Regions from separate parts of the Chelatococcus sp. KU-N122 genome, predicted to be linked through region 2. Evidence: predicted binding sites of a transcription regulator. Region 2 holds the regulator's gene; the other holds the start of a gene.
The links. Region 2 encodes LexA, which represses DNA repair genes until DNA is damaged. Its sites were predicted from a motif close to TGTTCNNNNTGTGTTCNG; they were not measured.

Region 1: ACZ5PO_RS20295 (ImuA family protein) is a predicted target of LexA. The motif match lies at 2,947-2,964, and genes of this name have one in related genera.

What each region holds. Positions count from the first base shown of each region.
Region 1 is NZ_AP043981.1:4,500,432-4,512,527, forward strand. Features, by position in the region: gene ACZ5PO_RS20285 (error-prone DNA polymerase) at 1-465, opposite strand, end outside; gene ACZ5PO_RS20290 (Y-family DNA polymerase) at 462-1,949, opposite strand; gene ACZ5PO_RS20295 (ImuA family protein) at 1,933-2,928, opposite strand; gene ACZ5PO_RS20300 (GCG_CRPN prefix-to-repeats domain-containing protein) at 3,207-3,488, shown strand; gene ACZ5PO_RS20305 (hypothetical protein) at 3,568-3,735, opposite strand; gene ACZ5PO_RS20310 (cytochrome P450) at 4,090-8,484, opposite strand; gene ACZ5PO_RS20315 (hypothetical protein) at 8,686-10,401, opposite strand; gene ACZ5PO_RS20320 (hypothetical protein) at 10,674-12,096, shown strand, end outside.
Region 2 is NZ_AP043981.1:5,683,292-5,695,387, reverse strand. Features, by position in the region: gene trpD (anthranilate phosphoribosyltransferase) at 1-971, shown strand, start outside; gene trpC (indole-3-glycerol phosphate synthase TrpC) at 968-1,777, shown strand; gene moaC (cyclic pyranopterin monophosphate synthase MoaC) at 1,774-2,262, shown strand; gene ACZ5PO_RS25625 (molybdopterin molybdotransferase MoeA) at 2,259-3,485, shown strand; gene lexA (transcriptional repressor LexA) at 3,752-4,447, shown strand; gene ACZ5PO_RS25615 (ComEC/Rec2 family competence protein) at 4,457-5,911, opposite strand; partial or broken gene ACZ5PO_RS25610 (DUF4131 domain-containing protein) at 6,091-6,705, opposite strand; gene gltX (glutamate--tRNA ligase) at 6,820-8,244, shown strand; gene gltA (citrate synthase) at 8,535-9,824, shown strand; gene lpxB (lipid-A-disaccharide synthase) at 10,092-11,276, opposite strand; gene ACZ5PO_RS25590 (LpxI family protein) at 11,284-12,096, opposite strand, start outside.

The DNA of each region.
Region 1 (12,096 bases), 1.2 Mb from region 2:
CGGCGGCATGACGATCAGCAACTGGCCGGCGATGTGCTCCGCCAGGTCGTCGACGGTGAGGTGGCATTCGCCCTTGGGTGCCGACCGCTTGCCTTTGGTGAGCAACTGGCACAGGCGGCCATAGGCGGGCCGGTCGGACGGATAGGCCAGGATGTCGGGCGTCCCGTCGGTGAAGACGAGGCGGGCGCCGACCACGAGCTTCAGGTCTGTCTGCGGCATGTCCTTGTGGCGCATGGCGGAATAGGCCCGCACCACGCCGGCCAGGGTGTTGCGGTCGGCAATCCCGATCCCCTTGAGGCCGGCGTAGGCGGCGGCCACGACCAGCTCTTCCGGCCGCGAGGCGCCGCGCAGGAAGGAGAAATTGGTGGTGACGCCGAGCTCGGCATAGGGCACGGCCGAGACCCTGGCCGGCTGCCGCGGCTGCGGAAAGGGCAAGGTGGGCTTGCCGTGCGGTTCGCCGCTCATCCGAACAGCCCATGCAGGAACCAGCGCCGGCCGCCGTCGCCCGGCTCGGGAAGGCCGTCGCAGCCTTCGCGGAACAGCCAGAAGCGGTGCCCGGCCTCGTCTTCCACCCGAAAATAGTCGCGGACGGGGAGCCGGCCCTCGTTGCGCCACCAATCGAGGGCGATGCGCTCGGGCCCCTCCGCCTTGACCACCTGGTGCATGCACCGCCGCCAGCGGAAGCGGGCCGGGGGCCCGTCGGGATGGACCCCGGAGCCGGGGAGTTGTTGCGCCTGGATGGGTTGGGGAGGATCGAACAGGCGCAAGGGCCGCGCCGGTGGCTCGGCCGGTCCGCGCACCGCCCGCCAAGTCGCGGCCGTGCCCGGTGCCGGCCTCACGGCGGCCCGGCCGACATCGATCGCCGGCACCGGGTGAGCCGTGGCCTCCGGCACATGGGTATCGCCCGGCAGAAAACGGACGACCCGCCGGGTGCCGAAACGGGCGCCCAGCCGATCGATGAGGGCGGCGAACGATCGTTCCGCCTCCTCGCCGCCGCCGAAGGCGCAAGCCAGCGTGTCGAGCGGCTCGACCACGAGGGCGGCGAGACGGATGAGATCGAAGCCGAAACCCGGATCGAGCGGATCGGCGAGCGCCTCCAGCCGCTCCTGCAGCAGGCGGGCGATGACGGTGGCATCGCGGGTGGGACGGCTGGTGTCGGCGCCGATGCGGGTGAGGGCGCCGTCGCTGCGGAAGAAGGCGGCTTCGACGCGGCGCAGCCCCTGGCCCGCCCGTTCCAGGTGGCCGGCCAGATCCCGGGCGAGGCCTTCGATGACGGCAGAGATGGTGTTCGCGTCGGCGATGGGATCGGCAAAGCGCTGGCCGATGCGGAAGCACGGCGGCGGCCGGCGCGGCGACAGCGGCATGTCGCCCATGCCGCAGAGGCGGTCGAGCGCCGTGCCGACGATGGAGCCGAAGCGCGACGAGAAGATGCCGCGGGGGCGGTCGACGAGGTCGGCCACGGTGGCAAGCCCGGCCCGTCGGATCGCCTGGGCCACGTCGGCGGGCAGGCCGAGCGCCGCAGCGGGGAGGGGAGCGACCGCCTGCGCCTCCTCGCCGGCGGGCACGATGGTTCCGGGCCGGTAGCGGGCGAGGGCCCGCGCCGCCCCGATGCTGCCGGCGACCGTCACGTTCGCGGTGAAGCCGCGGCGGGCTATCGCCTGGATGATGTCGGCGACCAGGGCCTCCTCGCCGCCGAAGAGGTGGGCGGCGCCGCTCATGTCGAGCAGCAGCCCGTCCGGCGGCTCGAGGGCGACGAAGGGGGTATAGCGGTCGCACCAGTCGGCGATGGCCTCCAGCAGCGCCTGGTCCGCCGCCGGATCGGCTTCGATGACCTCGAGGTCCGGGTGGATGGCGCGGGCCGTCGTCAGCGGCAGGCCGCGGCGTATGCCCAGCCGCGCTGCGGCATCGTCCACGGCCGTCAGCCGGAGTGCGTTATCGATCTTGGCCACCACCACGACCGGGGATCGGTCCACGGGCGAGGAGGAGGCCTGCTGCCGGGAGCGGTGGGCGGCTCCGGCCCGACGCAAGGCCAGCCGCTCGACCGTCAGCTTCGGCAGCCAGAGGGCCAGGATCCGCCGGGCGGAGGGGGAATGGGATGGGGAGACGGGCGCCATCGTCGATTGTCTCGGTTGGCCGCGAAGGGGGGGCGCGGAAACGCTGGTCATCCCCGTCCCATTCCATCGTCCAGCGCCCGTCGCGGCCGCTGCGGTGGCGGGTCAGGGTGGCGGCGAAGGCGGGGTTGCCGAGCCACGGCTGCCACCGTTGGCTCGGCTCCGTCGCGGACGGAGCCGTCTCGATCAGCCAGCGTGTCTCGGCGGCGCTCGGGATGGGGGCGCCGTCCAGGCGCAGCACCAGGGCGGTCACGCCCGAAGCGGCCGCGGTGAGCGCGAGCTTGCGCGTCGCGGTCAAATCGAACAGGGCGTCGGCGCCAGAGCTTTCCAGGACGACGGCGGCGAGGTCCCCACAGCCCAGCGCATCCGCTGCCGCCCGCAGGCCATCCAGCGGGCGTGGCACCCGCACCAGCACCACAGCATCGGGATCGAGCCCCCACTCGACCAGGCCGGGCGCGAACAGGCCGCCCCATTCCAGGTCGCAGAAGTCGTCGCGGATCCAGAGCAGCCGCCTGCGGCCGGCCCTGGTCGGGGCCGACAGCGCCCGCTGCGCCAGCCCGACGGCAAAGCCGATGGCGGCCGGCCCGTCCGCTGAGGAGGCGGCAAAGATCTCGTGCAGCGCCGCCGCTTTGAGGCCGCCGTGCAGCACCTTGTCCGCATCCGCCAGGCCCAGGCCAATACGGAGGGCGGTGAGCCGGCCGTCTGCACCGGCTGCCGGGTCGACCGCTGCTTCGCCCGCCCAGTCCCGGCCGGTCGCAGGTCTGCCTTCCAGCCGGCTGATGGTATGCCGCAACTGGGCGAACGCCGAGGCTTGCACGGAAGCTGTCGTCCTGTTTGTTCATGTTATGTTCTAGGATATGGCAAGCCGCGGACGAGTCAATCGTGGCGACTTGCATGCCTGGAATGGATGGCCGGCGTGCTCCGCTCCAGCGGCCATCCGTTCAGCCGAGGCCCCGCTCCCGTCATCGTGAGTTTACCGATTGTTGACCATAGCCGCGCATTCTGGATTGCCTTGGCCGCGTCGCCACCTTGCCGCCCCGGACAGCGGTCCAGGTAAGGGGGCTGGACCGATAGCTGTCCAAAGGGAGTTCAATGATGAACAGGATGCTCGGCCTGTCCGCCCTGACAGGTGCCATGCTCTTCGCCTCGGGCGCCTTTGCCTTCCCCGCAGGCCCGATGTCCGGCGGCGGCATCGCCCTCGACAATGGCCTCGTCACCCACGTGGCCCAGGGCTGCGGTCCCGGCGGCTGGCGTGGCCCCTACGGCGGCTGCCGCTATGGCCGTCCGGTCTATGCCCGTCCGCCGGGTTGGGCTTACCGGCCGGTCCGCTGCTGGATCCGCCCGACCCCGTGGGGACCGCGTCGCGTCTGCGGCTGAGACAGCGCAAGCAGCTCTGACCAAGCAGCTCTGACGATGAGCGGGAGCCCTTTCGGGGGCTCTCTTTGCATTTGACGGCCTACTTGACCGTCTCGCCGTGACACGCGCCCTGGTGCCAGGGGGCATAGATCGGCGTGGCATTGCCGCACTTGTCGCAGGCCGCCAGGCTGGCGGCGAGCACCGCCAGTATCCCCGCTCGCAGCAGCAGGCGAACCGCTCTGCCGCGAGCTGGACCGTTCCGGTTCATGCCGTCCATCGCGTGAGGTGACCTGGGGTGCATCGGGCGAAGCTCCTGTTGAGGCGCTTATACATGCCAGGAGCGCCGGACCGAAGCTCGGATCGCGCGAAATAGTGTGGGGCCCGGGAGAGCGGACAAGGCGCGTCACCGATCGGTCACAGTGGCTTGATGCACACCACAACCGCCTCGATGGTTGCCGTCGTGCGGGGTCGGCTCGGTCAGCTCGATCGGGTTCGATGGTCGCACGCCAGGGGCGCGACGCTTCCGTGAGCATGACGATCCCACGGCCAACTTGCGGTCGTAGAGCGCTTGGGTACCCGCCGGCGCGCCATCCCATGCGGCGAAGGCGTCAGCGTGAAGGCCTCAGGAGCTGGTCTGGCTGTCGTGCCAAGCGCTCCCAGTCGACGAGCCCGCCATGTTTGTATCCGCAAGGTAGCGAAGTGATGATCGGCTCGGCATGAAGAAATAACCACCAGCAACGGTGGTGATGTAGCTCTGTATGCCTTCGAGCGTAAGAGCACCTGACGCTGTCGGGATCGTGAACACGTTGGCGGACGCCATCGCCGAGACGATCGGATCTGCTTCATTGTGCAGTCCATGGAAGGATGGAGAGTTCAGCCAGGATTGCTGAACAAACTCGAATTGGCGCTCGAGGTCGGCGCAAAGGCAGGCAAACAGCAGGCCTTTTTCAGGTCCGCCGGCCGCTTCATGCCCAACCTCGTAAGGACGGCCACGCCGGAGCAGACGATGGCGATTGACGATGGATCGCGCGACGGCCTCCCCGGGTTGGAAGCTGTCGCGCGGATTGGCCCGCCGGATGTGGGCTCCAAGGGGGCAACGCAGGCCGCTCGGGTCATCGAGGCCAAAGGCGAAGTCGTTGTTCGGTTGCGCGCGGGGGTGGGCGGGCGGCGCGAGAGGCGCGTCGACGAGCGGTGTCCCGTCCTGCCAGCGGCCCATCATCTTGGCGGCCACCCAATCTGCATTGATCTTCGCGCTGGCGGCTGCGTCGCGGCGATAGTATCGCCGAAGCTCCTTGGCCTTGTCATCGGTGAATTGGCGAAAGCCATCTACATCCTGCTTGAGCTGCCGCAGGACGAGGAAGGTTCCGTTCCGCCCGAAGTCGTGGGACAGCATCGCTGCGGGCGAGCTGGCGAAAGCCGGGAAACGGGCCGGTGTCTCCGCCTCCAGGGTCGGCAGGCGGTTTCCCGGATCGGACTCGGCACCGACGACCGGCGACGGCGGGAAATAACCCTGATTGTTGCGATAGCCCAGAATGAACTCGCCCGGCTCGGCCACGTCATTGGGTAAGGCCCCCTTAACAAATCGTTGCGTGCCTCGAATGATTGGTTGAGAGATGCCGTCGCGAAAGCCAAAATGCTCGTGTACAACTTCATTGGCGCCGATTGGCTGCATATGAATGCTTTGAACAACGGCTCGTTCCGTCCCGCCTAACAGGGCGACGTGCTTGTCCAGCAGGTCGCTGCATATCGCGGCCGATCGTGCGTAGACCAGCAACGCAGCGTCCACGCCCCCTTCGCCCTCGCCGTCGGACCACCGCCAATGCATTGGCGCTGAGCCTTCGAAGTCGCCGAGCACTTGGGCGCGGCTTGCCATGCCGATGTTGAAAGCGCCCGGAAACGTCGCCAGTGCGCCGCTGTTCAGATCGCCTGGCAGGCCGAGCTTCCGAAGCCCCGCCGAGGAGAAGGCGACAAAGGTTGCGCTGTCCCTGTCTCCAGCCGGCGTATCGCCGAACATGATGGCGAGGTCGGAGCCTAGGTAAGAGCGCTCGATTGTCTGGTCCAACGCCAGCGCGTTCAGCCAGTCTCGGCGCTCGGACGGCTTCGTCGGCAGACGCAACAAGGCGCAGGCCCCATGCCTCAGGCGCCCAAACCCGCCAAACACCAGTGCTTGCACTTCGTCGGACTCGATGGCGAACTCGGGCCGCTGCACGGATCCAAAACACGCAAGCCAGGCGCGGGCGCTTGAATCCGTCTTGGCACGCACGAGTCCGTCATGAACCAGCGCGTTGCTCCGGATTCGGTCGGTCGTCAGCTTGGGGAAGCGGCTGTACCAGAACTGGGACGGCACCTGCTGCCTGCGGACCCAGCGCTTGAAGCGATCACCGTCGCGCGCGCCCTCTCCAATCAGAAATCGGGTGCGCGGAAATCCGACGCAGTTGCTCCATGCAGCGGTCTGTCCTGCGTGCGCCTTGGTGACAAAGTCTTCAAGATAACTGTCCCAGCTGCCGTCATAGTTCGCCAGGAACAGCATTTTACCGGAGCCGGGAACACAGACCCAGCGCGCATAGTGAATGCTCCCCATGTCGACGACGAATCCCGGCCGATACGCGAAGGTGACGAGCTGCTTGATACCCCACAGGGCGGACGCCAGCGTTAGCCTGCGAAACCAACCCTGCTTCAGCGTGGTAACGGCCATGAAATGGTTTTGAGCGTAGCCGGGCGCGTCTTCACGCGCGGTGGCGGCCCGCAGATGCGCGAGCTCGGCACGCCGCTCGTCGGGAATGTCCCGGCTCTCGTGGTATCGGAGCAGCAGGGTGAAGGCCAAGGCCAAGAGGCCGAGCACGATGACTTCGGCAACAATGCCGCCCGTCACCGCAAGCAGGGCGGCGGTGACCCTCTGAACGGTTGTCTCCGGCACGATGGCGGTATAGAACCCGACGATCAGCAAGCACAGGAGGCCGCCCGCGCAGATATAGAGCGGCCACGCGGCCCGCGACTGCGCGAAGCGGGCCAAGGCCCCGCCGGCGCCGCTCTCCGTCCATTCGGAAATCAGCAGGCGCCGTCGCATGGGGCGGAACAGCAGGTCGGCCAATTTGGCCCCGCGCTCAAGGAGCGCCGCGGTGCGCGGGTCCGCCTGCGCCATGGCCACGAGCCGATCGTCCTGCCGGATCAGATTGCGCACATGGTTCAGCGTGGCCATGGGCTTGGCGCCCACCGCGACATTGTCTTGGAGGTAATGGTCGATCGCATCCCGCGCAAACATCGCCAGCTCCTCCTGGCGGCCGATCTCCGCCGCTGGGAACTCCGGCGTGCCGTTGAAGTTCAGGCCCGTCGCCCCCCAGGGCAGGGCGCGCGCCGCGAGGGCGTATTTCGTCATCGCCTCCAACAGCGAGGGCGGTGCGTCCTTGACGTGGGTGAAGATCGGGCCCAACCAGCTCACCGCCGCAGCTGCCACCGCCTCGAGTGCCGCCTCCTGCGGTCCGTCGACGTTGAGCTCGAGCAGGAGATGCGGCGCGGCCTGATCCTCATTGCCGAGCTCGACGACCGCCAGCGAGGCGAAGTGGACGACACCCGTCGCCGTGAGATCCTGCGCGAAGGCTGCGCCGGCGGGATTGCCGAGGGCGCAGATCTGCTTGCGCAGCGCCTCCGCCTCGGCGGGGACCGCCAGGGGGGCGCACACGGTGATCATCGACTGGCCGGCAGGTGCGCTCTTCGGCGTGAACACCATGTCCAGCTGCCGCGGAAATGCGCCGGCGGACCGCAACCGTCCCGCGGGGCCGGGGCAGCGCCGCAGGTCCGCCTGCGCCAGCAGCGCCAGGAACACCTCCGTGATCTGAGCCGTCGCCACATACTTGCCCAGGCACCAGTGGGGACCAGCGCCGAAGAGCAGATCCGTGCTCTGATCACTCCGGAGCATGAACTCGTGCGGCTTGTCGACGGCGCGGCTGTCACGCAGCGCCGATGCCGTCGCGACGAGAACCACCGAGCCTTCGCGGACACGCTTGGCGCGTGGCGTGCCGTCTGCGATGGTCCCGTCCTTGCGGGCATATCGCCATTGGCCTGGCGAGAGGGCCGGGTTCAGCCGCGCCACCTCGAGGAGGATAGCGGTGAGAGTCGCCCGGTCGTCTGCGACGGCAGCCTTCACGGCCTTCTTCATCGCGTCCGGGCGTCGCAGCAGCTCGTCCAGCATCTTGCCGGCGGCAAGTGTGTTCGTGGGAATGAATCCCGTCATCAGCCCGATCAAGGTGGCCCGGATCGTGCCGTCCGTCAGGCCGGGGTGAGCGGCCTTGAGCTGGAGGAAGCGGTCGACGAGCGCATCGGCGGGGGCGCCTCCACTCGCCCGAAGCTTGGCGTCCGCAATCGCGCGGTCGACGACGGCCTTCAGGCGATCGGCCGCGTAAACAGCCCGTCGCCGTGTCTCGGGGGCCCCGAACGGATCGGCGAACAGCATGGCCGAAATGGCCACTGTCCAATCCGCGAACGCCGTCGGATCATCGACGCGCAAGCCGAAATACTTGGCGCACGCTTCTGTCGCGCAGCGGGTGATGAGATCGCCGATGACGTCGATCCGCCCACCCGCGTTCGTCAGAAGCGCGTCGGCGACCCGACGCGTATGGTCCCGGACGAGATCAAGATCCCCCTTGTGGATCGCGGCACGGATAATCGTGTTCAGTTGGTCATGCTCATCGCCCTCCATGCCGAGGACCGAGTTCGTTCCGCCGCCGAGCTCGGTCATTTCCAAAGCAAACGGCACCTCGAACACGTCCGATTCGGTCAAGACCTGGCGCACGTCGGCTTCGCGGGTCACCAGGACCAGTCGGCCGAACTGCGGATTGGGCCAGAACGTACGGAAGAACCAGAACAGCAGCGGGAGGGATCTCGATACGAGAGACCCGACGAAGACACTCAGGCGGCCTTGCGGCCGGTCCAGATCGAAGTCTTGGGCGGTTGCCGAGGTGCTTGAGCTTTGCTGCCGCTGGGCGGCGCGAATGCCGTCATAGTACTTAAAGGACCACATCGCTCCCCCCCGGGCTGTCCTTTGATGTTCTCGAATAGCGGCTGCATGCCCCGAGCGTGGCGGTTTGCACCACAGTCGAGTTACGCGTATCGCTCGAAGATCCGACATCCGCTCTGGGCGCTGCCCCAGGGTCGGCGTCTTGCGGATCTCGCTACACCGGCGCCGCGCAGGCGCTCTCTCACGATCGGTCGGCTCCCGCCGTCAGCACCCACCCGCGGTCCGCGCCTCGTCGCCAGCCGGCTCCGTCGCTGTCCACCTGTGCCGTTCGGCCGCCGCCAGAGCCAGGCCTTGCTTGAGCCGGGCCGTCCACGCCGGATCGACAAACGGCACCCAGTCGACGTAGTCGGGCTCGAATTTCGGTTTGACGGCCAGCAGCTCGCTCAGCGCGCGTGCAGCTCCCACATGATCTCCCAGATCGGCCAGAGCATTGATCTTGATGACGTGACCGTACCAATAGCCGGGGCGGCGGATGATCGCCTGCTCGGCGTGATCGATGGCCTCGACGTAGGCGCCAAGCATCCAGTGTGCTGTCGCCATGATGCTGAGCATCGCGAAAACCAGCAGATCGGTCGGGCTCAACCGCAAGGCGGTCCTGACGGCCTCCAGAGCGAGCTCCGGCTCCGCATCCCAGGTATGAACGTCGCCCAGCTGCGCATGCGCCTCTGCCAGGCTCGGGTTGAGCGCAAGCGCGCTGTGAAACAGAACTTTTGCGCGCGATGGGCGCCGGAACCACATCTCGGCCACGCCGGCCAGCCAGTGGCCGCGCCCATCCTCCGGATCGGCGCGCATCGCGCGGTGCGCCAGATCGCGCATCTCGGCGACCTTGTCGGGCGCCCCTCGCTCCGCCCAGATCGACCGCCCGAGCGCCCACGCCACTTGAATCAGCGCTTCGGCCGATTCCGGTTCGAGCTCGAGGGCCCGCCTGAAGAGGACGCGCGCCCGTTCGGCATCCTCCCTCGTCAAGCGATTGATATGCCACCGTCCGCGCCAGATCAGATCGCTGACGCTCAGATCGCGCGGCGACTTGGTGTGCGCCGACACTTGCTCGGCGGTATCGATGCGGGTGTCGAGCGCGCCGACCAGACTTGCGACGATCTGCGCCTGCACCTGTTGCGCATGGAGCGATGGCTCCTCCATGCGATGCGACCACAGAACGCGCTGCGTCTCCGCGTCGGACAGCTCGACCGCAAGGCTGAAACCGGTCGCGGCCCGCCTGATGCGGCCCTCGAACAGATATTTGGCGCCGAGCTGACGGCCGACGATCCGGTGATCGATGCTGTCGCCGCCAAAAGCGAAGCTCGAGCTGCGGGCGATGACCGGCAGCCACCGCAGACGGGAGAGACGGTCGATCAGATCCTCGCTCAGCCCCTCCGACAGGTAGTCGTTCTCAGGCTCGCCGGTCAGATTCCGGAACGGCAGAACAGCCAAGGCCGGCCGTCCCCCGAACCCGGGTGCAGGCTGCGAGACATCCACTATCCGTGCCGGCAGTTCGACCATCGGCTGCAAGGGCTGGGGTGGCTCGCCGGAGGAGGCCGGCGACCGCGCCCGCGCGGCACGATCGGCAAGCATGCGGCGCTGGGCCCGCAGCCATTCCTCGAAGCCCTCTTCGCCGGCGATATCGACGCCTTCCAGGAACTCGCGGGACCCCAGGAGCGCCGGCTCGTCGGCCGCCACCTCGCCGAGCATGACAGCGCGCGCGTCGATGTTGACATGCGCGAGCGCCAGTCCGACCCGATCACGCTTGCAGATCAGGAGCTCCGTCGAGCCTGTATTGAGCCGCTTGCGCAGCTCCGAAAGCTCGCGCCGCAAGCTACCGCGCGCTTGCTCCAGCTGCCGGCTGCCCCAGAGCCGGTCTTGCAGCCACGATCGCGCGCGCTCTCCGTCGTCCGATGTAGCCAGCATGGCGATCAGCGCCATCCCTTTGCGGCTGGAGATCTCGATCTGCAGGCCAGCTGGCCCGAGTAGCCGAAACGTCCCCAGCAGCCTCAGCGTGTATGAGATTGGTGTGCGCTCCATCACTAGATCGGGCTCTGCCGGGTACACAATCGCACGCTAAACGCATTCACGCAGAAATCACGATTTAATTGCGCAATCCGAACACCCCCGTCACGGCCGCTGGACCCTGCTCGCGAACATTGCCCCCCAACGCCATGGCGCGGCCCATCCGCGCCCTGTTCTGAGAGGCTGCCATGTTCAAAGAACCGATACTGGCCGCTGACGAGATCCAGGGGAACGTCCTGCGCGGCTTCAATAGCCAATATCTCGCCCTTGTCGGGCTGCAGTTCGCCACAGGCGTGGCACGACCAGCCGCCCGCGACTGGCTTGCTCGTCTCCCTCTGTCGACACTCGCCGGTGTTGCCCGCTTCCGCCTCGCGCGGCGCCTGGCGCGCCGCTTCGACGAAGTCTTGCCGGTCGTCCTGATCAATGTCGCGTTCTCGGCGCGCGGGTGCGAAGCGCTTGGACTTGCGACCACAAAGGTCCGCGATCGGTACTTCCGCAAAGCCATGGGAGACGTCGCGCGGGAGCTGGGCGATCCCCAACTCCAAAGCTATCTCTACGGGCGCACGCATGCGGATACCCCGGATGTCCTGCTGATCCTCGGGGCGGACGATTCGATCCTTCTGCATGAGACGGCGCGCGCTCTCGAGCGCGGTGCGCAATGTGTCGGCCTGGACGTGCTGTTTCGCGAGCACGGCGCCAAGCTGCTGGACGAGAGGGAACATTTTGGCTTCCACGACGGCATGTCCGAGGTGACGCCGCGCGGGCGCCTCTCCGATGAAGATGACGACTTCCTCTATCCCCGTACGATCATCGGACCAGCCGGCGCTACGACGGCAGCCCCCGACAGGCCGCTCGTGTGGCCTGGGCAGTTCGTCTTCGGCTATCACGGACAATTGTCGGATAAGCTGCCCACGTCGAGCCCGGTGACGGGCGGGGAAGCCTGGATGACGAACGGCAGCTTCCTCGTCTACCGACGCCTCCGTCAGGACGTTCCAGGTTTCCGCCGCTGGTGCGCGGAGCAAGCCGCCGCGACGACCCAGCATGCGGGGCACGTCGTCAGCCCCGCGGCGCTTGCCGCCCGTGCCATCGGGCGGCCGCCCGATGGCACGCCCTACAGCGTCTTGCTATCGGGCCAAGATCAAGCGGTCCTTGGTGATACACGTCGCGGCTACGGTTCGGTCGCTCCACCCCTCACCGTTATCGAGCCCGACGGTCGGCGACGGACGATACGTCGTGCCCCGGCCAATCGAAATGGCAGAATCGGTCCACACCGCACGCCCATTCGTAAGGTCAATCCGCGGGACGTGCCCGCAGACAAGCAGAACACGCTTCGGCTGCAGGTGCTTCTGCGCGGAATCCCATACGGGCCGCGATATGAGGAAGATAAGCGAGGTTCTGTGGACCGCGGATTGTTGTTCCTCGCATACCAAACATCATTCGCAGAGCAGTTCGTTGCGCTGAGCCGGGACTGGAGGAGCCATTTCGACCGGCTGGGGATATGCGGGGAAGGCCACGATCTCTTGGTCGGCCAGGGCGGCAGGGAAATCAGGTTTGGCTCGCTGCCAAGTGCGGACGCGGCTGTGCCCTACAAGGCGACCGCCCCCGAGCAAT
Region 2 (12,096 bases):
AGGACGAGGCGCGCGCGGCATTCGAGACGCTGCTGTCGGGCGAGGTGACGCCGGCGCAGGCCGGCGCCTTCCTGATGGCGCTGCGCGTGCGCGGCGAGACCGTGGACGAGATCGCCGGCGCTGTATCGGCGCTGCGCGCCCGCATGATCCGGGTGAAGGCGCCTGCCGATGCCATCGACATCGTCGGCACCGGCGGCGACAACGTCGGCACCTACAACGTCTCGACGCTCGCCTCGCTCGTGGTTGCCGCCTGCGGCGTCACCGTGGCGAAGCACGGCAACCGCGCCGCCTCCTCGAAATCGGGCGCCGCGGACGTGCTGACGGCGCTGGGCGTCAGGATCGGCCTCGACGCCGACGCGGTCGGCCGCTGCATCGAAGGCGCCGGCATCGGCTTCATGTTCGCGCCCGGCCATCACGCCTCGATGCGCCATGTCGCGCCGGTGCGCACCGAGCTCGGTACGCGCACCCTGTTCAACCTGATCGGCCCCTTGGCCAACCCGGCCGCGGTGAAGCGGCAGCTGCTCGGCAGCTTCTCCGAGACTTGGCTCGAGCCGATGGTCGAGGTGCTGCGCACGCTGGGCTCCGAGCGCGTCTGGGCGGTGCACGGCTCGGATGGTCTCGACGAGATCACCATCACCGGCCCGACCCAGGTGGTGGCGCTCGACAACGGCACGATCAGCCGCTTCACGGTGGCCCCCGAGGACGTCGGCCTGGGCCGGGCCAAGCTCGAGGATCTCAAGGGGGGCGATCCGGAGCACAACGCCCTGGCGCTCAAGCGTGTGCTGGACGGCGAGAAGGGCCCCTACCGCGACATCGTCGTCATCAACGCGGCCGCCGCCCTGGTGGTCGCCGGCCGCGCGGCGAACCTTGCGGAGGGCGCAAGCCTGGCATCGGCCGCTCTCGACAACGGCGCCGCGTTCACCACACTCTACAAGCTGATCTCGCTCTCCAACGACGGAAGCGGCGCGTGAGCAACGTCCTCGATCGCATCGGCGCCTACAAGCGCGAGGAGATCGCCGCGGCCAAGGCCGCGGTCCCGCCGGCGGACATGGAGCGGCGTGCCGCTGCGGCGCCGCCGCCGCGGGGTTTCGCCGCGGCGATCAGGCAGCGCATCGCGGCGGGGCAGCCCGCGCTGATCGCCGAGATCAAGAAGGCAAGTCCCTCCAAAGGCCTCATTCGGGAGGACTTCGATCCGCCGGCGCTGGCTCGCGCCTACGAGGACGGCGGGGCGGCCTGCCTGTCGGTGCTCACGGATGCACCCTCGTTCCAGGGCCGGCCCGAATACCTGGGCGCCGCCCGCGCGGCCTGCCGGCTGCCGGTGCTGCGCAAGGATTTCATGTACGAGCCCTATCAGGTGTTCGAGGCGCGCGCCTGGGGCGCCGACTGCATCCTGATCATCATGGCCGCCGTCGACGACGGCCAGGCCGCCGCCCTCGCCGACGCCGCCGCTTCGGTCGGCATGGACGTGCTGGTCGAGGTGCACGACGCCGCCGAGCTCGACCGCGCCTTGGCCCTGCCGTCCCGGCTGATCGGCATCAACAACCGCGACCTCAGGACGTTCGAGACGAGCCTGGAGGTCTGTGAGCGGCTGGCGCCGCGCGTTCCGTCGGACCGCATCGTCGTCGGCGAGAGCGGGATCTTCACGCCGGCCGACATCGCCCGCCTGGCGGCAGTCGGCATCGACACCTTCCTCGTCGGCGAGAGCCTCATGCGCCAGCCGGACGTCGCCGCCGCGACACGCGCGCTGCTGCGGCGCGAGACGGCCGCCGTGCCATGAGCCGCCTGAGCCACCTCGACGACAGCGGCGCCGCCCGCATGGTCGACGTGGGCGACAAGGCGGCGACGGCTCGCGTGGCGTTGGCCGAAGGGCGGATCGTCACGCGCCCGGAGACGGTTGCCCTCATCCGCAGCGGCGACGCCAAGAAGGGTGACGTCCTCGGCACGGCGCGGCTCGCGGGCATCATGGCTGCAAAACGCACGCACGAGCTGATTCCCCTCTGCCACCCCCTGCTCATCACCAAGGTCGCCGTCGACCTGTCGCTGGACGACGCCCTGCCCGGCGTCACCGTGCGGGCCGAGGTAAAGGTCAACGGCCCGACCGGGGTCGAGATGGAGGCCTTGACCGCGGTGTCGGTCGCCTGCCTCACCGTCTATGACATGGTCAAGGCTGTCGATCGCGACATGCGCATCGAGGGGATCCGGCTGCTGCGCAAGGAGGGTGGGCGCTCCGGCACATGGCACGCCCAGGACGTCGTCCCATGAAGCCCATGCTGTCCGTCGACGAAGCGCTGCGACGCATCCTCGCCTCGGCGGCGACGCCGACGGAGGCCGAGGATGTGGCAATCGCCGCCGCCCATGGCCGCACGCTGGCGTGCGATCTCGCCGCCCGCCGCACCCAGCCGCCTTTCGATGGTTCCGCCATGGATGGCTATGCGGTCCGCGCCGCCGACTGCCCGGCGCCCGGCGCCACGCTGCGCCTGATCGGCACCAGTGCCGCCGGCCATCGCTTTCCGGGCACCGTCGGGCCGGGCGAGACCGTCCGCATCTTCACCGGCGCCCCCGTCCCGGCCGGTGCCGACACGATCATCATCCAGGAGAACGCCGAGGACGCGTCGGCCGGTCAAGCCGTCCGCTTCGCCACGGCGGCCGAGCCCGGCCGCCACATCCGCCCCGCCGGGCTCGACTTCAAGGCCGGCGACGTCCTGCTCGAGGCCGGCGACCGGCTCGATTTCCGGCGGCTCGGCCTCGCGGCGGCGATGGGCCATCCGACCCTGCCGGTGCGCCGCAAGCCGCGCGTCGCCCTCCTGGCCACGGGCGACGAGTTGGTGCGCCCCGGCCAAGCCGCCGGCGAAGACCAGATCGTCAGCTCCAACAGCTACGCCGTGGCCGCGCTGACGGAGGCGGCCGGCGCGGAGCCGCTCGACCTGGGTATCGCCCGCGACGACAGGGCCGCCCTCGTCGCGGCCGTGGAACGGGCCGGCGCCGCGGCGGCCGACGTGCTGGTCACCCTGGGCGGCGCCTCCGTCGGCGACCACGATCTGGTAAAGGACGCTCTGGCGGACGCCCGCATGGAGCTGGACTTCTGGCGCATCGCCATGCGCCCCGGCAAGCCGCTGATGCACGGCCGGCTCGGCTCCATGATCGTGCTGGCGCTGCCCGGCAACCCGGTTTCGGCCATCGTCTGCGGGACGCTGTTCCTCGTCCCCCTGCTGCGGGCCCTGCAAGGTGATCCGCGCGCCGGCGGCGACAGAAGCATCGCTGTCCGGCTCGGCAGCGACGTCGGCGCCAACGACGCCAGGCAGGACTACCTGCGAGCGCGGGTGACACCGGGCGAAGATTTGCCGGTCGCCACGCCGGCGAGCCTGCAGGACAGCTCGCTGCTCAGGGTGCTGGCCGACGCCGAGGCGCTGATCGTGCGGCCGCCCGGCGCGGCCGCGGCGCGGGCCGGCGAGATCGCGCGCGCCATTCCGCTGATAGGATGTTGAGCTGAAAGCCGGCGGCGCGCTGCCCAGCTAGTTGTTGCAGAACACAGCGAGAACGGCTACATATTGTTCATGCTTTGTTTCGACAAGCGAGTCGAGCCGGCATGAGCATGATGCGGAAACGACCGGGCGGCTTGCGCCGATGCTCGCTCTCGGTGCGAGATAATGTCGTGCTCTAACCTTTTGGAATGGATCGCGGGAGCATTGTGGGCGCCGTGATCTGCGGCCTGCCGATCGGGCGGCCACGAGCGCGACGGGACGGACCGACCATGTTGACCAGCAAGCAGCATGAGCTTCTGCGCTTCATCAATGAGCGTCTCCGCGAAACGGGCGTGCCGCCATCCTTCGACGAGATGAAGGAGGCCTTGGACCTCAAGTCCAAGTCCGGCATCCATCGCCTGATCATGGCGCTCGAGGAGCGCGGCTTCATTCGCCGGCTGCCCAATCGGGCGCGGGCGGTCGAGATCATCAAGCTGCCGGAAACCGCGGGCCCGCAGCCGAGCCGCCGCTTCAGCCCGAGCGTCGTCGAGGGCGGGCTCGGACGCGTCAAGCCGGCCTCGGCCGACGGCGAGGACGATCGCAAGGTCATCTCCGTCCCGGTGATGGGGCGGATTGCGGCGGGCGTGCCGATCAGCGCGATCCAGAATCGCAGTCACACGCTCCAGCTTCCGGTGGAACTGCTGTCGTCCGGAGAGCACTACGCGCTTGAGGTGCGCGGAGATTCGATGGTCGACGCGGGCATCCTCGAGGGTGACACCGTCGTCATCCGTCGTCAGGACACGGCGAACACGGGCGACATCGTGGTGGCGCTGATCGACGACGAGGAAGCGACGCTGAAGCGGCTGCGCCGACGGGGCTCCTCCATTGCGCTGGAGGCCGCCAATCCGGCCTACGAAACCCGCGTGCTCGGACCCGACCGGGTCAAGATCCAGGGCAAGCTGATCAGTCTGGTGCGCCGGTACTGAGCTCGCCGCTCACGGCTCGTCGGCAGCAGCCGTGTCGTCCGGCCCCGGAGCGGCGTCCGGTGCGGCGGGTGCAGGCTCGGGTTTGGGCCTCGGCGCCGGCGCATTGATCCAGGGACGCGATCGGTCCTCGCCGCGTGCGGGGGTGGTTTGCAACACCCCGTCCCCGGCCTTGACTGCGACCGCGCCGGCGCGCGCCAGGCGCGGGCCGTCAAGCACCAGCGCGGCACCGCACGTTGACGGCGCCGCACGCCTGGAGATCACCACGTCGGCCCGCGCGCAGTCCTCCTCGAAGGCGCGCCGGTCGACGATGAAGGCGACGGCGCCGCCGTCAGCCAGGCGGCCGACGCAGCCGAAGCTGTCGCAGCGGGCGCCGGCGCGCAGGGTCGGGTCGGAGGGATGCCTGCGGTCGCCATCGGCCCGCAGCCATTGCTCCACCACGAAGCCGGAGGGCTTGCCGAGGATCAGGAGCCGGCCATCCTCGCCGCGCACGGCCGCCCCGTCCGCCCGGCGATCCACCAGGATGTCCGGCCGTTGCGGATGAGCGGCCAGCAGCAGGCCGACGACGACTGGCGCCAACGCGCCCCAGCGCAGCGCCGTGCTCCATAGCGTGAACCATAGGATGGCGACGACGAAGGCACCGAGGGCCCAGGCCGACATCGCCGGCATGCCGACCGTCGACTGCTCGATCGTCGCGATCAGGCGCGAAGCCCACAGGATCGGCTCGGTAGCGAGCCCCATGACCCACCAGATCGGCCAATCGAGACCGAACGGATAGGCGACCATGCCGGCGACGGCCGAGGGCATGACCACCAGCGAAATGAACGGCAGCGTCAGCACGTTGCCGAGAATGCCGAGCGGATTGAGCTTCTGAAAATGGTAGGCGCTGAAGGAGCCGGTCGCGAACTCGGCCACCGCCGTCGTCACGACGGCGGCGAGCAGCGCCCGCCCCAATCGGCCGAGCACGCCGAGGGGCGCGTCCTGCGCCCGGGCCAGGCCGGTCAAGCTGCCGGTGCGCTCGGCCACGGCGATCAGGCCGGCGACCGCGGCAAACGACATCTGAAAGCTCGGCCCGAGCAGGCTTTCGGGCTCCATGGCCAGGACGATCAGCGCGGCAATGGCCAGGTTGCGCATGGCCAGCGCCGGACGCTCCACCAGAATCGCCCCGAGCATGACCAGCGTCATCACCAGGGAGCGCTCGGTGGCCACGTCGGAACCGGTGAAAATGCAGTAGGCGGCGGCGCCGACCATGGCGATCGCCGCCGCGATCTTCTTGATCGGCCAGGCCAGGGCCAGTCCCGGCAGGAGGGCGAGCAGCGCCCGGCTCGACCAGAAGAAGACGCTGGCCGTGAGCACCATGTGCAGGCCGGAAATCGAGACGATATGGTAGATGCCGGCGGCGCGCAGGATGTCGTTGGTGTCCTCGGTGATCTGACCGCGCTTGCCGGTGACCAGGGCGGCCGCCACGGCGCCCGCCTGCCCCCGAATGCCGCCGCGATCCGCGCGGTGACGACGGAGCGGGCAGCGTCGATAGCGGCGGCCCACCGCACCGACCGCGGCGCTTCGGCCGCGGCCGGGGTCAGCTCAATGGCGCCGCTGACCGAGCCGACCGCGCCGAGCCGCTTGAAGTAGGCGTCGCGTGCGAAATCGTAGCCGCCCGGCCGCGCTTGCTCCGGCGGCGGCAGCAGCCGCGCGGACGCCCGGACATGGTCGCCCGGCTTGATCGTCGTGCGTGACTTGACCGTCACGCGCACCAGCGCCGGCAGCGCCTCCGGCGTGACGTCGGCAAAGGAGGTCGGGACGATCACCAGGCGCGAGCCCGCGCCATGATCGTCGACCGCGGTGACGAAGCCGGTGAGCTTGCCTGCCATCATGCGCGGCAAGACCGGCGCGGCGACCAGCATCGTACGGATGCAGGCCGCGCCGAAGCCGGCGAAGGCGAAGGCGATGCCGATCAAGGCGAGCCGACCGAGCGGACGGCGATGCAGCGCCACGGCACCGGCCGCGGCAATGCTCGTACCGAGCAGCGGCGCCCAGAGCGCCGGCTCGCCGTCTGCTGCGAAGTAGAGCAGGATGCCGATGCCGAAGGCCACGGGCAGCCATACGAACGGCCTGCGGCGCTCTTGCTCGAGCGCAAAGAGACGCCAGATAGATTGCGTCGGATGCAGGAGCAGCGCCCGCCCGCGCAGGCCGAGCCCAAGCGCGCGGGCCGTCGCCGGCACGATCGCCTCGGACAGGGCTGAGCTGTGGTCTCGGGGCATACGGGGATTTCGGCTCGGCGTCGGCGCATGCTACACGACGCGGTCGCCAGCCGGCGAGTCCCGCTTCAGCTCCCGCTCCGTTTCGAGTGTGACCGCCGCACGTTGTTGTTGGAAATGGCCGATCAGATCATCACCCGCTTTGCCCCCTCGCCTACGGGCTACCTGCATATCGGCGGCGCCCGGACGGCGCTGTTCAACTGGCTGTTTGCACGCAGGCATGGCGGCAAGATGCTGCTGCGCATCGAGGATACCGACCGCGAGCGGTCGACCGATGCCGCCATCGCCGCCATCCTCGACGGACTGAGCTGGCTTGGCCTGCAATGGGACGGTGACGTCGTCTATCAGTACAGCCGCGCCGATCGCCATCGCGCCGTGGTGCAGGAGCTTCTGGACCGGGGGCGTGCCTATTATTGCTACGCCAGCGCCCAAGAGCTAGAGGAGATGCGCGAGCAAGCCCGCCGCGAAGGGCGCCCGTCCCGCTACGACGGGCGCTGGCGCGACCGCGATCCGGCCGAGGCGCCGGCGGGTGTCAAGCCGGTGGTGCGGCTGAAGGCGCCGACCGAGGGCGAGACGGTCATCGAGGACCAGGTGCAGGGGCGTGTCGTCTGGCAGAACAAGGAGCTGGACGATCTCGTCCTGCTGCGTTCGGACGGCTCGCCGACCTACATGCTTGCCGTCGTCGTCGACGATCACGACATGGGCGTGACTCACGTCATTCGCGGCGACGACCACCTGACCAATGCCGCACGCCAACGCCAGATCTACGACGCCCTGGGCTGGGCGACGCCGGCCGTGGCGCATATCCCGCTGATCCATGGCCCCGACGGCGCCAAGCTGTCCAAGCGGCACGGCGCGCTCGGCGTCGAGGCCTACCGGACGCTGGGGTATCTGCCGGAGGCGCTGCGCAACTACCTCGTTCGCCTCGGATGGAGCCATGGCGATCAGGAGATCTTCTCGACGGAGGAGATGACGCAGGCCTTCTCCCTCGAGCAGATCGGGCGATCGCCGGCCCGCTTCGATTTCGCCAAGCTGGAGAGCATCAACGGCCACTATATGCGCCTGGCCGACGACGAGCGCCTGCTGGAGGCCATCAAAGCGATGCTGCCCCAGGTCGGCCCCGAGCGCGGGCTGGGCGAGACGCTCGATCCCGAGATCGAGGGCAAGCTGCGGGCCGCGATGCCCGGACTGAAGGAGCGCGCCAAGACGCTGATCGAGCTGCTCGATAGCGCAGCCTATCTCTATGCCAAGCGGCCTCTCGGCCTTGATGCCAAGGCTGCGACGATACTCGACGGCGACGCCCGCCAGCGGCTATCGCTGGCACTCAGCGAGCTCGAAGCGGTTGCGGACTGGTCGGCGGCGAACACCGAGGGCGCCGTGCGTCGGGCTGCCGACGCGGCGGATCTCAAGCTCGGCCAGCTGGCGCAGCCGCTCAGGGCAGCGCTGACCGGCCGGGCGACGTCGCCCGGCCTGTTCGACGTGATGGCCGCGCTCGGCCGTGACGAGAGCCTTGCACGCGTGCGGGATCAGCTTCCCGCCTGACGCAGCGCGACGTCGCCGCGGCTGCCCCGACATCGAAGCAGAATGGAGGCTTGCGCAGCGAAGTTCATGTAATACTTGAGCGAGCGCCGTGCGATGCGGGAGGTCATGGGTGCACTGCCGCAGGGTCCCCGGCTCAGCCGCTTGATGGGGCCCGGCAAATGGGCTACCGAATGGCGCTCAAGTTCGCACTTGCGATATCAAGGCCAGCGTATCCAGCAGCCGCCTGCTCGGCGAACAAGCCCGGCTTCCTCGCTGCCCTACGTCGGTCTCCTCAGACAAGGGTGACGATAATGAACGCGCGGACGACTGCACTTAGCGTCGATGGCAAAGTGGTGGACTTGCCGACCCTGGACGGCTCCATCGGGCCGAGCGTCGTGGACATCGCCTCTCTCTACAAAGAGACCGGCATGTTCACCTACGATCCGGGCTTCACCTCCACGGCGAGTTGCGAATCCAAGATCACGTACATCGACGGCGACGAGGGCGTTCTGCTCTATCGTGGCTATCCGATCCAGGAGCTGGCCGAGCACGGCGACTTCCTGGAGACGTGCTACCTGCTGCTCGAGGGCGAGCTGCCGACGACCAGCCAGAAGGCCGACTTCGACTACCGCGTCACGCGCCACACCATGGTGCACGAGCAGATGATGCGGTTCTTCCAGGGCTTCCGGCGGGACGCCCACCCCATGGCCATCATGGTGGCCTCGGTCGGCGCGCTGTCGGCCTTCTATCACGACTCGACCGACATCTCGGACGAGAAGCAGCGCATGATCGCCTCCATGCGCATGATCGCGAAGATGCCGACCCTGGCGTCGCTCGCCTACAAGTATCATGTCGGGCAGCCGTTCATCTATCCGCGCAACGACCTCGACTACACCACCAACTTCCTGCACATGTGCTTTGCTGTGCCGTGCGAGGAGTACAAGCCCAATCCGATCCTGTCGCGCGCGCTCGATCGCATCTTCATCCTGCACGCCGACCACGAGCAGAACGCCTCGACCTCGACCGTGCGGCTCGCCGGATCCTCGGGCGCCAACCCCTTCGCCTGTATCGCCGCGGGCATCGCCTGCCTGTGGGGCCCCGCCCATGGCGGCGCCAACGAAGCGGCGCTCAAGATGCTGCAAGAAATCGGCACCGTCGACCGCATCCCGCAGTTCATCGCCCGCGCCAAGGACAAGAACGACCCGTTCCGCCTGATGGGCTTCGGCCATCGCGTCTACAAGAACTACGATCCCCGCGCCAAGATCATGCAGCGGACGACGCATGAGGTGCTGAACGAGCTCGGCCACAAGGACGACCCGCTGCTCGAGGTCGCGCTGGAACTCGAACGGATCGCCCTCAGCGACGAGTATTTCGTCGAGAAGAAGCTCTACCCGAACATCGATTTCTACTCGGGCATCACGCTCAAGGCGATGGGCTTCCCGACCGAGATGTTCACCGTGCTGTTTGCGGTGGCCCGCACGGTCGGCTGGATCGCCCAGTGGAAGGAGATGATCGAGGACCCGAGCCAGCGCATCGGTCGTCCGCGCCAGCTCTATACGGGCGCCCCCTTGCGCGACTACGTCAGCATCGCCCAGCGGTAAGCCGTTCGGCGCAGAGCACCATGCGAAAGCCCGGCCCACGGCCGGGCTTTTTGCTGTCTAGAGCGGGATGATTTGTCTTCGAATCATCCCGCTCTATGTCGTTCTCCAAGCATGATCTATTCGCTTCGGTTCCAAAAACCGGCGTCCACTTTTTGGGATCATGCTCTATGGCGCGGCTCATGCGGTCGAGCCGCTTGCATCGGGGATGTCGGCGGCCGTCGCGCGCATCGCGATCGGACAGAATCCTGCGATCGCTCAGGAAGCGCTTCAGCTCTGTCGCGAATTCGGGTCGAGCCCGGCCGTTTCGAGCACGATACGCGCGCCCCGCTCGCTCGGACGTTCGGCGCCGGTCGACATCAGGGCATCGAGGCGGCCCAGAGCCTGCAGCTGAGTTCGCCGCGCGGCCGTGTCGCTCAGCAGCGGCAGCAAGGCCTCCGCCAGCCGGTCGGGCGTACAATCCTCCTGGATGAGCTCAGGAATGGCATTGCTCCCCAGGATGAGGTTGGGGAGCACGATGGACGGCACCTTGACCAGAAAGCGCAGCCCCTCCTCCAGGAACGACACTTTGTAGGCGACGACCATCGGCACCGCCGCCAGTGCCAGCTCCAGCGTCACTGTGCCGGAGGCGGCCAGCGCCGCGTGCGCCTGCCGAAAGGCCGCCCACTTCAAAGCCTCGCCCGCGACCATCTCGGGCTTGACGGGCCAGGCGGCGGCACGTGCGGCTATCTCGTCCTTGAGGTGCGGCACCGCGGGCAGGACGACCCTGACGTCCGGCCGCGCCTGCGCGACCAGACCAAGAGCGGCGCCGAACGGCTGCATGAGCCGCGAGATCTCACTGCGGCGGCTGCCCGGCAAGACCAGCAGCATGGGCCGGCCCTCGTCGATGGTCGTGCGCTCGCCCGGCCCCGGGCGCAGGTCCGCAAGCCGCTCGATGAGCGGATGGCCGACGTAGCTGCACGCAGGCCCTCCCAAGCGCCGGTGTGCTTCGGGCTCGAAGGGCAGAAGAGCCAGCAAATGATCGACATAGGCGCGCATCGCGCGGGCGCGGCCTGGACGCCAGGCCCAGACGGTCGGGCTGACATAGTCGACGATCGGAAGGCCCGGCAGCCGCGAGCGGACGCGCTTGGCCACGTTGTGGGTGAAATCGGGGCTGTCGATGATCACCAGGACATCGGGCTTCGCCGCCACTACGGCGTCGACCGTGGCATAGACGCGCCGGACGATCGTCGGCAGCCGCGCTAGGACCGCCGAAAAGCCCATGACGGCGATGTCGCTCAGCGCAAACAGGCTGGTGAGCCCGACGCGGGTCATGCGTTCGCCGCCCACCCCGGCAAACGTCACGCCATCGGGGCCTAGCCGATCGAGCATCGCCCGCATCAACCCGGCGCCGAGCTGATCGCCCGATTCCTCGCCGGCGACAAGAAAGACGGAAAGCGGCGACCCCGGCATCATTCGCTCGTCATTCGCGCGCCGCCGCTTCTCGAGCTGCGTCCACGCCGATCAGGAACAGGCTTCTGCGGTTGGCTTCTGCGATCGTCGCAGCGCGATCGAGCACAAGCGTGGCGCCGGCGCCGATGGCGATGCCGGCAAAGCCGGCCCGTGCCGCCTTGCGCACCGTGTTGGGACCAATCGCCGGCAGATCGACGCGCAGGTCCTGGCCAGCCTTCGCCATTTTCACCAATACCGGCCCGGCGTCGCCCTCATACAGACGCAAGGTCCGCCCGAGCCGCTGCACGCGCGCGATCATGGCGTCGGTCCCCTCCGGGCCTTCGACCGCCGCCACGCGCGATCCGGCGACGACCGCCCCCTGTCCGACGTCGAAGGGCGACAGGGCCGTCAGGCAGCGGACGCCGAGCGCCACGGCGGCGCGCGACGCCTCGCTCGGCGCGACGTCGCCAAGAACGCCGACGCCGGCCAACAGCTCGGGCGCAAGCGAGGCGAGGCCGTCGACGATGAATCCCTCGCGTTCAAACAGGTTGACGACCGTGCGCAACAAACGGTCATCGCCCGCTTTCATGATCGGCACGAGATAGTCGCGGTTACGGTAGGCGGCGACGGCGCCCAGCAGGGCGCGAGGGGTCGGCCGATGCACCATGCCGGCGAGGACGACCGCAGCCGGCCGCCAGGTGTGCAGGCGCGTGATGATCCCGCGCGCGTCGACGATGTCGAACGCGCACTCGGCCCGCCGCAGCGTCGCCCGGTCGGCGAAACCGCGAATCGCCAGGATGCGCACGGCGCGCCCGCGCGCCGTCAGACAATCTGCTAGCTCGCG